DNA from 3 places in the Pseudoduganella plicata genome. Region 1 is predicted to be linked to each of the others. Evidence: predicted binding sites of a transcription regulator. Region 1 holds the regulator's gene; each other region holds the start of a gene.
The links. The regulator LexA, encoded in region 1, represses DNA repair genes until DNA is damaged. The targets are predictions, from matches to a motif close to ACTGTATNNNNATACAGT.
Positions count from the first base shown of each region.

Region 2: dinB (DNA polymerase IV) is a predicted target of LexA. The motif match lies at 935-952, and genes of this name have one in related genera.
Region 3: imuA (translesion DNA synthesis-associated protein ImuA) is a predicted target of LexA. The motif match lies at 1,621-1,638, and genes of this name have one in related genera.

Region 1 covers NZ_CP038026.1:2,005,731-2,010,259, reverse strand. Annotated here, with positions in the region: gene E1742_RS08870 (cystathionine gamma-synthase family protein) at 1-444, shown strand, start outside; gene E1742_RS08865 (hypothetical protein) at 469-846, shown strand; gene lexA (transcriptional repressor LexA) at 1,056-1,724, opposite strand; gene rpsF (30S ribosomal protein S6) at 2,194-2,586, shown strand; gene priB (primosomal replication protein N) at 2,617-2,937, shown strand; gene rpsR (30S ribosomal protein S18) at 2,939-3,229, shown strand; gene rplI (50S ribosomal protein L9) at 3,258-3,710, shown strand; gene E1742_RS08835 (replicative DNA helicase) at 3,898-4,529, shown strand, end outside.
Region 2 covers NZ_CP038026.1:3,921,377-3,925,905, forward strand. Annotated here, with positions in the region: gene E1742_RS17160 (porin) at 1-794, opposite strand, end outside; gene dinB (DNA polymerase IV) at 974-2,128, shown strand; partial or broken gene E1742_RS17170 (recombination-associated protein RdgC) at 2,269-3,164, shown strand; gene E1742_RS17175 (methyltransferase regulatory domain-containing protein) at 3,227-4,529, opposite strand, start outside.
Region 3 covers NZ_CP038026.1:2,128,546-2,133,074, reverse strand. Annotated here, with positions in the region: gene E1742_RS09395 (PRC-barrel domain-containing protein) at 1-224, opposite strand, end outside; gene E1742_RS09390 (extracellular catalytic domain type 1 short-chain-length polyhydroxyalkanoate depolymerase) at 396-1,460, shown strand; gene imuA (translesion DNA synthesis-associated protein ImuA) at 1,657-2,445, shown strand; gene E1742_RS09380 (Y-family DNA polymerase) at 2,375-3,850, shown strand; gene E1742_RS09375 (alpha/beta hydrolase family protein) at 4,446-4,529, shown strand, end outside.

The DNA of each region.
Region 1 (4,529 bases):
CCGGAAGCGGCGCACCATATCGCCGTAGGCGCGGAGACGCTGGCGCTGCGCATGGAGCGCACCTGCGCCAATGCGAAGGCGCTGGCGGAAATGCTGGCGGCCGATCCGCGCGTGGCCGCCGTCTACTACCCGGGCCTGCCGACGCACCCGCAGCACGGCGTCGCGTCGGAACTGTTCCGCGCCTACGGTTCGCTGTTCAGCTTTGAACTCAAGGACGGCATCGACCTGTTTGACTTCCTGAACCGGATGAAGATCGCCGTGCCGGCGTCGAACCTGGGCGACACGCGCACCCTTGTCATTCCCGTGGCGCACACGATCTTCTACGAGATGGGCGCCGAGCGGCGCGCGCAAATGGGGATCGCCGAGTCGCTGATCCGCGTGTCGGTCGGGATCGAGGACGCGGCCGATCTGCTGGACGACTTCAAGGCGGCGCTGCCGGCATGAGGGTGAACGCAGGAGGGTGAACGCATGAGTCTGCGCCTCGTCACGATAGCCGCGCTGCTGCTGGCCGCTGTTGGCGCGCGAGCGGAGGTGTCGGTGCCGCTGACGTTCGATTCGGCAGCCAACCTGTCGATCGTCAAGCCCGGCCCCGTCCAGGCGCAACGCGACGCGACGAAAAAGTGCGACCTGTTCGGGCCCGCGCGACCATGCGAATTCGTAACGCTGGTGCTGCCGGACGGGCCGGTTGCGTCTGGCGGAAAGCCGGCGGCGATCAAATCGTACCTGATGCCGCTGCCGGGCCGCTTCAAGGCCGATGATATCCTGGGCGCGGACTTCTTCCAGGCTTACGCCGTGTACGTGGATCTGGCGCACCGGACGGTGGCGCTGCGTGCCGCCGGCAAATAAAAACACCAGAGGCAGTTACCTGTCGTGAGCCATGCGAGTTACAGCAGGTGACTGCCTCCGACGTGGCGGCAGGCAGTGATAGGCGGGCGACGTGGGGCCAACGCGGTAAGAGCTGTCAACGTCAAAACGTCGTCAAAGCAGGCGACGCCAGAGCTAACGTCGTCAAAGCTGACGACGTCCAGGCAGCTGCCGCCAGATGGCCCGATGCCTCAGTGCCAGCTGCGCAGCAACCCGACCGCCAATCCCTCCAGCGCGAACTCATCGCTCTCCGGATCGACGGTGATCACGTTGAAGTCCGGGTTCTCCGGCAGCAGCTCCACGGTAGAACCCGTGCGGCGGTAGCGCTTGACGGTGACTTCATTGCCGATGCGGGCGACGACGATCTGGCCGTTCTTGGCGCTGTCCACTTTCTTTACTGCCAGCAGGTCGCCATCCATGATGCCGATGTCGCGCATCGATTCGCCGCGCACTTTCAGCAGGAAGTCGGGCCTGGCGGAAAACAGTGCCGGGTCGACGCTGTAGCTCGTCTCCAGGTTTTCCTGCGCCAGGATCGGCGAGCCGGCGGCCACGCGGCCGATCAGCGGCAGCGACATCAGCAGCGACGCCGGCACCTGCGGCATCGGGCCCAGGTCCGCCGGTTTCGGTCCCTGCGACGCGACAGGGCGCTCGCCCAGCAGGCGAATGCCGCGCGACGTGCCGGCCGTCATTTCGATCGCGCCCTTGCGCGCCAGCGCCTTCAGGTGCTCTTCGGCCGCATTGGCGGACTTGAAACCCAGCTCGGCCGCGATTTCCGCGCGGGTCGGCGGGAAGCCGGTGTTTTCGATGGCATCCCTGATCAGATTGAGAATTTGTTCCTGTCTTGCGGTGAGCTTGATCATGGTGCAATGGCTGTTTATATAGACAGTCTGTATTTTTGTACAGTACCCGTGGGATTGCAAGGGAAATTGTTGGTTTGGGCGAAATATTTGTGATGAGTTGGTCTCGTGCGGCGCAGGCACGCCGCGCAAAACCGGTGACAGGCTCCGGTTTTCCCCACGTCGGGGCAGAAAAAGGCCACGGGAAACAGATGCCGAAACTGGTGCCTGGCAGCGGTTTTTTACACGCACTCTGGAAACCGGTGACAGGCTCCGTTTTTTCGGGCACGTCAGGATGGAAGCCAGGAAACGGTGCTTGTCCCCGGTTTTTTTCGCTGACGGCGCCGCAGACACCGAGGCGGCCCGACGTCCGGCCGAGGTGGCTTGGGATGCTGGATTTTCCGTCAAAACCCTGATATAGTCGCGGGCTTACCTCTTCCCACACCCGTCTTGACGCCGGGGTGGGCTATCAACAGTCCTTAAGGGAGTTTGCATGCGTCACTATGAAATCGTATTTATCGTCCATCCGGACCAGAGCGAGCAAGTGCCCGCGATGATCGAACGTTACAAGGCCAGCGTGACCTCGCGCGGCGGTAACGTGCACCGCGTGGAAGATTGGGGCCGCCGTCAGATGGCGTACTCGATCCAGAAACTGGCTAAAGCACACTACATCTGCATGAACATCGAGTGCGACAACGAGACCCTGGTCGAACTGGAAACCGCATTCAAATTCAATGATGCCGTGCTGCGTCACCTGACCGTCAAGATGAAGAAAGCGGAAACCGCGCCTTCGCCAATGATGAAGTCGGTCCAGCGTGAAGACGCGGCCAAGAGCCACCGCTCGGAAGCACCAGCAGCCGCCGCTCCAGCAGCCGCAGCAGCTTAAGTTTGTCGGCGTAAGTATTGCAGGGAGTCCTTGAACCACCTTCAGTTTGTCGGCCTCATCACCGAGCGGGAAGTATTGCGATACACCCCGGCCGGTCTGCCACTCGTGAATGCAGTATTGCAGCACAGTTCGCAGCAGATGGAGGCAGGCATCGCCCGCCTGGCCGAGTTCGAAATCTCCGCGGTTGCCGCGGGCGAGATCTCGAACCGCTTCAGCGGTGCGGCACTGGGAGGGACGTACGAGTTCACGGGTTTTCTGGCCAAGAAAAATCGCCACAGCAAGAGCCTGGTATTTCACATCATTGATTTCCGTGCTGCCCTGACAGCACCACATTTAGATACAGGAGCCTAAAATGGCATTCGGTAAAAAGTTCGACAAAAACAAAGCAAAGCTGAAAGAGAAGCGCAAACAGCAAAATCCTCTGTTCAAGCGCAAGAAGTTCTGCCGCTTCACCGCCGCTGGCGTTGAGCAAGTGGACTACAAAGACGTAGACACGCTGAAAGACTTCATCCAGGAAAACGGCAAGATCATGCCAGCACGCCTGACCGGCACGAAGGCGCACTACCAGCGTCAAGTCGACACCGCGATCAAGCGCGCCCGCTACCTGGCCCTGCTGCCTTACACCGATCTGCACCACGCTTAATTGCGGCAGATAGATCCTGGAGAGAACTATGCAAATCATTCTGTTGGAAAAAGTCATCAACGTCGGCAACCTGGGCGACGTCGTGAAGGTCAAGGACGGCTACGCACGTAACTTCCTGATCCCGCAAAAACTGGCACGTCGTGCAACGACCTCGGCTGTTGCCGAGTTCGAAGCCAAGCGCGCCGAGCTGGAAAAAGCCGCCGCTGAAAAGCTGGCCGCCGCTCAAGCCCAGGGCGAAAAGCTGAACGGCATGACCGTGACGGTGTCGCAGAAAGCCGGCGTCGACGGCCGTCTGTTCGGTTCCGTGACCAACTACGACATCGCCGAAGCGCTGACGAAGGCTGGTTTCGCAGTCGAGAAAGCCGCCGTGCGCATGCCTACCGGCCCACTGAAGACCACGGGCGAGCACCCGGTCTCCGTGGCGCTGCACACCGACGTCGTGGTCGAAGTGACCGTGGCTGTCGTGGGCGACGCTGCCTGAATCACCCGGGAATCTTTTCACGGGTAGATTGTCGTACTTATAAAGAAGCCGGGTTCGCCCGGCTTTTTTATTGCAGCCATGAGTCTCCACAAAGCCGCCGCGCATGCGCCAGAAATGCGCCGTGGAAGCGGCTTTGCCAGATTTCTTTAGTGAACTTCGCCTAGCCGAAGCAGGTATAATTCGCGCCATGAACGCCGCCCCATCCGACCCGCAAGTCGACTCCCTTCGCATCCCGCCGCACTCCATCGAGGCAGAACAGTCCGTCATCGGCGGCCTGCTGCGCGATAACGCCGCATGGGACCGCATCGCCGACTTCATGCATGCGGAGGACTTCTATCGCTACGACCATCGCATCATCTTCGAACAGATGGTGCGGCTGATCAACAGCGGCAAGCCTGCCGACGTCATCACCGTCTTCGAGGCGCTGACGATGCTGGGCAAGGCCGAGGAAGTGGGCGGCCTGCAGTACCTGAACGCGATGGCGCAGAACACGCCGTCGGCGGCGAATATCCGTCGTTACGCCGAGATCGTGCGCGACCGCGGCGTGCTGCGCAAGCTGATCACCGTGGCCGACGAAATCTCCGGCAACGCGTTCAGCCCGCAGGGCAAGGAAGTCAAGCAGATGCTGGACGAGGCCGAATCGAAGATCTTCGCGATCGCCGAGGCGGGCTCGCGCGGCTCGTCGGGCTGGACGGCCGTGCAGCCGCTGCTGACGCAGGTGGTCGAGCGTATCGACGAGCTGTACAGCCGCGACAGCGGCAGCGAGATCACGGGCGTGCCGACGGGCTTTATCGACCTGGACCGCATGACGTCCGGCCT
Region 2 (4,529 bases), 1.9 Mb from region 1:
CCCACGAACCACGCCCGCTGCTCGTCCACCAGCGCATAGTTGACGGGCGCCTGCGTGACGTCGAGAATGGGGCCGCCCGGGTTGGGATTGCTGTCGCGAATGCGGTGCACAAACGCGCTCAGCGCCAGTGGACCATTGTCGTACATGGCCGTGATGGCGATGTTGTTCCTGTCGTCGTCTCCCGCCTTTTCACCGGCCTGGAAGTGCAGGCTGGCGCGCAGGCCGTTGTAGCTGGGCGTCGTGTAGACAACCTGGTTGCTCCAGCCGCTGTCCGCGGCGTTTGTCGACGCCCACGTGCGGGCACCGAACCGGCCCGTCGGCACATACGAATGCAGCACCAGCGGGGAAAACGTGAACGAGTCGCCGAACGGATTGAACAGGATATTGGGCAGGAAGCCGGGTGCCGACGCGCGCCCCAGCTGGAGCCGGCCGAATCCGCCGACGAGAGCCACATTGGCGTCGCGAGAAAACAGGTTGTCGCCGGCGAAGCGGCCGTATACGCCCGTATCGGTCTGGAAGAACGACGTGACGAAAAACTCGGCGCGCAGGCCGCTGCCCAGGTCCTCGGACCCTTTGACGCCGAACCACGAGGTGGTCATGCCGCCGCTGCCCAGCACGGTGACGTGCTGCGGGTCGCCGCTGTTCTTGAGCGCGCCGGCAAAGGCATCGACGCCACCCATCAGCGTGATGCTGCTCTGAGCAAAGGCGGCAGGCGCCAGCAGGGCGGCCAGTAGGGGAGCCAGGAAAGCAGGCAGCCGGGAAGCGGAGCGGCAGGGGCGCGGTTTCGGTGTCATGACAGTCGAGCCAGGGGAAAGCTCCGATGCTACGCCAGTCGACCGCGCGCACTGTTGGCGGCATGCGCATCGGGCCGGCAGCTGTTGCAAAAATGCGAACCGGATCGCTGCACCCGCCTTGCTGGCGTCCACTATTGAATACTGGATATAATCACAGTGTCCATGCCATCCTGACCCGTATGTCCCAGCCGCCGCGCCGCATTGCCCACCTCGACATGGATGCGTTCTACGCATCGGTCGAATTGCTGCGCTATCCGGAATTGCGCGGCACGCCCGTCGTCATCGGCGGCCGCTCCACGACGCCGCCGTCGGTGCGGGCCGATGGCAGCCGCGACTATGCCCGCCTGCGCGATTACGCCGGGCGTGGCGTGGTCACGACGTCGACCTACGAGGCGCGCGCGCTGGGCGTGTTCTCGGCCATGGGCATGATGAAAGCGGCGGCGCTGGCGCCCGACGCGATCCTGCTGCCGGCCGACTTCGATTCGTACCGCCACTACTCGCGCCTGTTCAAGATGGCCGTGGCCGCCATTGCGCCGCACATCGAAGACCGCGGTATCGACGAAATCTATATCGACCTGACGGACCACCCGGACGAGACGCGCACGCTGGCCCAGCGTATCAAGGATGCCGTGCGGGACGCGACCGGCCTGTCGTGCTCGATCGGCGTGGCGCCCAACAAGCTGCTGGCCAAGATCTGCTCGGACCTGGAAAAGCCGGACGGCCTGACGATCGTCTCGCTGGACGACGTGCCGTCGCGCATCTGGCCGCTGGCCGTGCGCAAGATCAACGGCATCGGCCCGAAAGCCAACACCAAGCTGATCTCGCTGGGCATCGAAACCGTCGGCCAGCTGGCCGCCGCCGACCCGAAGCTGCTACAGGAACACTTCGGCCTGAACACGGCGCAGTGGTTGCGCGACGTGTCGCACGGCCACGATACCCGCGCCGTCGAAACGAGCTCCGAGCCCAAGGGCATCAGCCGCGAAACGACATTCGAGCGCGACCTGCATGCCAGGCACGACCGTGCCGCGCTGTCGGAGATTTTCACGCGGCTGTGCACACGGCTGTCCGAAGACCTGCATCGCAAGCGCTATGCCGGCCGCACCGTGGGCATCAAGCTGCGCTATGCCGACTTTCGCACCGTCACGCGCGACGTCACCTTGCCGCAGCCGACGGCCGATGCGGCCACGATCCGGCGCGCGGCCGGAGAATGCCTGCGCCGCGTGCCGCTGGATCAGCGCATCCGGTTGCTGGGCGTGCGCGTCAGCGCGCTGACGCCGCTGGACGAGCTGGCGCGCCATCCCGTTGCCCGGCAAGGCGAGCTGTTTCCGTCATGAGACGGCCATTTGGACACAGTATTGTTGCAATTGGGGATCGTTTTTGCGCCACAGCGGTAACAATATCCCGATGGCTGAGCTGTCGGGGCGGGTGTAAAATGTCGAGCTTTGCAACGAGCTGAACAAGGTAATCAGAGCATATGTGGTTCAAGAATCTCCAGATCTACCGTCTGCCCGCGCCGTGGGCATTTACTCCCGAACAACTTGAGGAAGCGCTGCGTCCGCACTCGTTCACCCCGGCCAGCAGCAATGAGTTGATGCGCCAGGGCTGGGACTCGCCACGCGGCAACGGCTCGCTCGTGCACGTGGTAAACAAGCAGATGCTGATCCTGCTGGGCACCGAGAAAAAACTGCTGCCGTCGACCGTCGTCAACCAGGTCGCCAAGGCCCGCGCGGCCGAGATGGAAGAACAGCAAGGTTTTGCTCCCGGCAAGAAAGCCATGAAGGAACTGAAGGAACGCGTGCACGACGAGCTGCTGCCGCGCGCCTTCACCATCCGCGGCAATATCTGGACGTGGATCGACCCCGTCAACGGCTGGCTCGTGGTGGACGCCGCCAGCCCGGCCAAGGCCGATGAAGTCATCAAGCTGCTGCTCAAAGCCGTCGACCGCATGCCGCTGGAAAGCCTGCGCGTGCAGCGCTCCCCGGTGGGCGTGATGACGGCCTGGCTGCAGGAAGACGAGGCACCGGCAGGTTTCACCGTCGACATGGATACGGAACTGCGCGCCACGGGCGAAAGCAAGGCGGCCGTGCGTTACGTGCGCCACACGCTGGAGCCGGAAGAGGTGCGCCGCCATATCGCGGCCGGCAAGCAGTGCACCCGCCTGGCCATGACGTGGGACAGCAAGATCTCGTTCGTGCTGACCGAGGCGCTCGCCATCAAGGGGTCAAGCCGCTGGACGTGCTGAAGGAGAACGAAGCCGTCACCCGCAACGACGACGAGCGTTTCGACGGCGACTTCATGCTGATGACGGGCGAACTGTCGAAGCTGCTGACGGATGTCGTCGAGGCCCTCGGCGGCGAAGCGACCGCCTGATCAGCCCGCGCCGGCGCGACGCCGGCGCAATGGACCTGACAGGCGACCTGTCAGGCTGCCTGTTACGCGACTACGCCGAGGATTTGCAGGATCGGCAACGTCTTGTCGCGGAACGCCGTAGCGCGCTTGATCATCTCGCGCGTCTGCTCCTCGTCCGTTTCGGTCGGCTTGCCATCGACGACGAGCCGGCGCCCCTGCCGCGCCAGCACGGCGTTGGCAAACCTGGCCCATTGTTCCGCATCCTTTTCGCCTTGGGAGCGGGCCAGCACGAACAGCAACTGTACCGCATCGACCGGTACCGCGCCGCCCGTCGCGGGCGACACCAGCTGCTGCAGCTCCGGCGTGGTCAGCGACAGCGCGGACAGGTGCGCATTCAGTCGGTCCGTGCGCGGACGGGCCTGGGCGGCGACCTCTTCGCTGCGCAGCACGGCCAGCGAGCCGATGCCCGTCAGGATGTAGACCGCCTGCAGCACCTGGTTCTTGTTCAGTTGACGGGTCGCGCCATGCGCGATCAGTTCGTCGACAGTGCGTGGCTGGTGGTCCGCGAGGAAATCCAGGAGGGGCTCGTACACGCCGGCGTTCAGCTGGATCTCGCCGACCGGCCCGTTGGCCTTCAATGACACGTCGGCACGCGGCGTGGTCAGGGCGACGCGCAGCTCTCGCAGCAGCTTGTCCTGCAGCACGACGCCCAGCTTGCGCGGGCCGCGCACCCAGTAGTCGCGCCGGAACGTCTGATTGGTGATGAAGTCGCGCACCGTTTGGGCCAGTTGCACGTCGCCCAGTTCGGCAAGCAGCTTTTGCTGGTCGGCCGACAGGTTGATGGCTTCGATCTGGTCCAGGTAATGGGCCGAGCAGGCAAAGCCGACCTTGGCCGGTTCCAGCCAGTGCGCCATCTGCGCAAACGTCAGCGGCAGCCAGTCGCGGTTGAAGTATTCATGGGCCACATACGACCGGTTCTGCCCCTTGAGGCGGTCAAACCGCGTCTTCGCGGCCGGATTGGCCTGCAGATAGCGTGGATTGGTGGCGAACAGCCTGTCCATGAACGCCAGGCTCTGTTCGACGCGGCCGAGCGAACCCTGGCCGGGTGCGCCCATCACGGTGGCATATTCCGTCATCAGGTCGCGTACCGGTGCCATGGCCGCCCAGCCCGGCTGGGTGTTGTAGCTGATGTAGAGCACACCGCCCACTTTGAGCTTGCGGCGGATGAAATCGACGATGATGGCGCGGTTTTCGTCGGAGATCCAGCTGAAGATGCCATGCAGGCCGATGAAGTCGAACTCCGGCAGGTCCGCGCGGCTGCAGAACTCGGCGAACGACTGATCGTACAGGTGCGCAGTGGCACCGGACGCGCCCACCAGCTCCTGG
Region 3 (4,529 bases), 120 kb from region 1:
TTGTCACCCATGCCCAGGATGCCGCCGAACGACAGCACGGCATAGGCGATCTGTCCGCTCTGCATGTCGAGCATGATTTCCTTGATGTCGCCCAGGTCTTCTTCCTGGCGGTTATAGACGTCTTCGCCCATCAGGGTGTCGGCGCCCATCAGGCGTGGCCCAGGGCCATCGCTGGTGCTGCGGTCACGGTAAATGCCAAACGGGTCTCGGTCGAGATAGCTCATTGTGGTCTCCTGTGAATCCTGTGGTGAAATCCGCCGGATAACGCGGCGGTGCGCATGCCAGAATAGCGCAAGCGACATTTTCTTGTTATTACTATAAGTCAATAGTGTGGGCTCTTCACGGGGGAAGCTGGCATGGCAAAACGTGGCAGCAGGGCAAGTGGGGCGGGGCTGATGCGCAGCCTGGTAAAGCTGGGCAAGACCCAGCAGCGGGCCGCCGGCAAGATGATGGCGGGGCTGCTGTCGTTACCGGCGGTTACCGCGGCGCCGGCCCGCAAGACGGTCCGCAAGGCAGCCGCAAGGCGCGCCGCTGCCGTACCCGCCGCGCCCGGCAAATGGCTGCTCGGGCATGAAACGGTCGCGCTGCCGGACGCACCGCCGCGACGGATGAGTTATTGGTTGTATCTGCCGCAAACGGTGCCGGAGGAAGCGCTGCGGGACGGCCTGCCGCTCGTGCTGATGCTGCACGGCTGTCAGCAGACGGCCACGGAATTTGCGCAGGGCACGCGGATGAACCTGCTGGCGGAAAAGAAGGGCTATGCGGTGCTGTATCCGCAGCAATCGACGAGTGTGCACGCGCACCGCTGCTGGCGCTGGTTCGACCGCGCCACGCAGGCCGGTGGCGGTGACGTGCAGCCTGTCGCCACCGTACTGGCGAAGGTGCTGCGACAATATCCCATCGACCGGCAGCGGGTGTATGCCTGCGGTATCTCGGCCGGTGCGGGCATGGCCAATATCATGGCGCTGAGTTATCCGGACATCATCGCGGCCGTGGGGCTGCACTCCGGCCCCGTGTTCGGCGCCGGCAACGGCGCCATCGGCGCGCTTGGCGTCATGCAGCATGGCGGCGGCGCCCGTTCGGCCGAGGCCATCCGCGAAGTGCTGATGCGTCGTGCCGATTTCCCGACGATGCCGACGATCCTGATCCACGGCGCGGCGGACAGCGTGGTGCGTTCCGTCAACCAGGGGCAACTGGTGCAGCAGAGCTTGCTATTGAACGGCTTGCCCGCGGACACGGCGCCGCGCATCCGCATCGAACCGGCGGGCCGCCGCGGCAACCGCAATGGCCACGTCATCCGCGACTACTACCTGGGCCGCAAGCTGGTGGTTCGGGAGGCGCATATCGACGCACTGGAGCACGCCTGGAGCGGCGGCGACGAGCGGCTGGCGTTCAACGCGAAAGCGGGGCCGGATGCGAGCCGGATGATGCTGGCGTTTTTTGCAAAACATCGGCGCTGAGGCCGGACGCACGCACGATACCGTTGAGCAACTGTCTTATTTCGGCTGTCTCCGAAATGGATAATTTCTGCTTAGAATCAACGGCTTGCGGCGCACCAGTTAAAGCAATGGTTTAGACACTCTGACAAGAAAATCCTTGTCAAACGCCGAACTGGCGGGTACTGTATGCATGTACAGTATATGAAGATTGTCATCCATGGCCCGCTCCGATCCGCTCATTGCTCCGCATGCTGTTTCGTGCAGTGCGCTGGGCACTGCCTCAGGCACTGCCCAGCGCACTGCTCAGATCGCGGCGCCGGAAGTCCTGCATCCCTCGCTCTGGCTTGCGTCGCAACTGGCGCAATCCACCGACCGCTGTGTCGACACGGGCTATCCGGCCCTGTCGACCCAACTGCCGGGGGGCGGCTGGCCCACGGGGACATTGTTCGAGCTGTTGCTGCCGCAGCCGGGTGTCGGCGAACTGCGCCTGCTGCGGCCCGCGCTGACGAAGGTGGCGGCTGCCGGACGGCCCATCGTCATGTTGCAACCACCCCATGCACCGCAGGCATTGGCGCTGGCGGCACTGGGCATCGATCCGGCCCAGCTGATCTGGATCCGCAACACGGGCAAAAGCACGGACGCGCTATGGGCGGCCGAGCAGATATTACGCAGCGGCTGCTGCGGTGCGCTGCTGCTGTGGCAGCAGCATGTGCGGGGCGAGGCATTGCGTCGGCTGCATCTGGCGGCGCAAAGCGGCGATACCCTGTTCTGCCTGTTGCGGCCGCTGGCGGCCGCGCAGGATGCTTCTCCCGCGCCGTTGCGCCTGTCGTTGCGGGCGGCCGCGGGCGGGATGGAAATCGGTTTTATCAAACGCCGGGGGCCGCAACGGGAGGCGCCGCTGTTTTTGCCCCTGACACCTTCTTTACTGCAACGACATGCGACTATGGATCGGCCTGCATCTGCCCCGGCTCCCGCTCGAAGTGTTCTGCCCGCGCTGGTCGGATGACGTCGGCACGGCCGTGCTGGAACACGAGGTGGTGCTGGCCGTCTCGAGCCTGGCGGCGCGTGCCGGCGTGCGGCCCGGCATGCGCCGCGGCGGCGCGCTGATGCTGGCACCGGAGATCGCGCTGCATGAACGCGCGCCCGTTCAGGAGGCCGAGGCCCTGCACGCGGTGGCGATGGCCCTGCTGCAGTACACGCCGCAGGTGACGGAGGGCGAGGAAGCAACATTGCTGCTCGATGTGGGCGCCAGCCTGCGTCTGTTCGGCGGCATTCGCCGGCTGTGCGCACTGGTGCGGGATAGCCTGCGCGCGCTGGGTTTTACGGCGGTGCTCGGTGTAGCTCCCACGGCGCGCGGCGCCTGGCTGCTGGCACGCAGCGGGGCGGGACGTTCTTTAACAATCGAGAAGATGGAGCGCCGGCTGCAGGGCCTGCCGGTCAGCCTGCTGCTGCCGGCACGGCCGTACCTGGCGTGGCTGGAGGGCATCGGCTGTCTCACCGTGGGCAACCTGATGCAGCTGCCCCGGCCCGGCCTGCAGCGCCGTTGCGGCCGTGCGCTGCTGGATGTGCTCGATGCCGCGCGCGGCCATACGGCCGAGATGTTCCGCTGGATCGAGGCGCCGCCCAGCTTTCGCGCCAAGCTGGAACTGTTCGGCCGCATCGAGGATGCCGACCTGCTGCTGGCCGGTGCCCGCCGCCTGCTGCAGCAGATGACGGGCTGGCTGTGCGCGCGCCAGTTCGCCGTCGAGCGTATCAGCCTGCTGCTGGAACACGAACGGGGCAGGGTGGCGCGGCCGCCCACGGCGATCGACATCATGCTGGCCGAAGCCGTCTGGCGCGACGATCACCTGGTGCGCTTGCTAAAGGAAAAGCTGGGCAAGCTGGTGCTGGATGCGCCCGTCATCGGGCTGTGCCTGGAAGCGCTGCAGGTCAAGCCGATGGCGCCGCACAGCGACTCGCTGTTCCCGGAGCCGGGCGGCAGCAAGGAAGACCGCTTGCGTCTTTTTGAATTGCTGGTGGCCCGGCTGGGCGCCGATAATGTGCTGCAGGCCGTCCCCCGCGCCGACCACCGGCCCGAATATGCCAACGGCTGGGCACCCGTGCAGGAGAAGGTGCGTCCGGCAGACGTGGCGGCGGCGCTGCCGCCCGGCAGCCTGCCGCGGCCTGCGTGGCTGCTGGCCAAGCCGATCGCGCTGCTGGTGCGTGACCACCGGCCGTTTTATTGCTCCCCGCTGCGGATGGTGTCGTCGGCCGAGCGCATTGAGGCAGGGTGGTGGGGCGAAACGCAAACGCGCGATTATTTCATCGCACAAGGCGAGGACAACGCGCACTACTGGGTATATCGGGAACGCCTGACGGGCACGGAGGAGGACTCCGAGCCGCGCTGGTATCTGCACGGCTTGTTTGGTTGACGGCGGTTACCGCCAGCACGTCAGGGCCACGCGGTATCGAACGCGGGTTCATGTCGCCCATCATGCTGTCCTTCACTCAGCCGTTCAAGCCGACCTTCATGCAGCCCAGCCGGCCATGCGCTGATGCTGTTTCTTGATGCGGTCCCTTGCGCAGCCCTCGGATACTGACTTTGCCGCAGCCGCTTCATGCAGCCGCCGAACAGCCGCCGCGCCGTCGCCGAACCGTTGCCCGAGATAGCCACTGATCCAGCCGCCCAGGCCGCCGCCTCATGCAGCCGCTGATGCAGTCGCTGATGCAGCCGCCTGATACAACCGGCTGATACAACCGGCTGATACAACCGGCTGATACAACCGCTTAAGCAACCGCCGAGCAACCGCCGAGCAACCGCCGAGCAACCGCCGAGCAGCCCGACAAGCAACCACCTGATGCAACCATCGAGGAGCCGCACGAGCAGCTCTACGAACAACCGCCTGATGCCCCACACCCACACATAACGCTGACATACCCAACCGTACACGGCGTGTGCAGACCGCTCCCTTGCCACACGGCCGTTTCCCGTGCAGAGTACGGGCATCGATCGCGACAGGAACATCCATGCAGGCACAACGACTCGACTTCCCCGGTGCCAGCGGCGCCCTGCTGGCGGCGCGGCTGGATTCGCCGCAAGGCACGATCCGC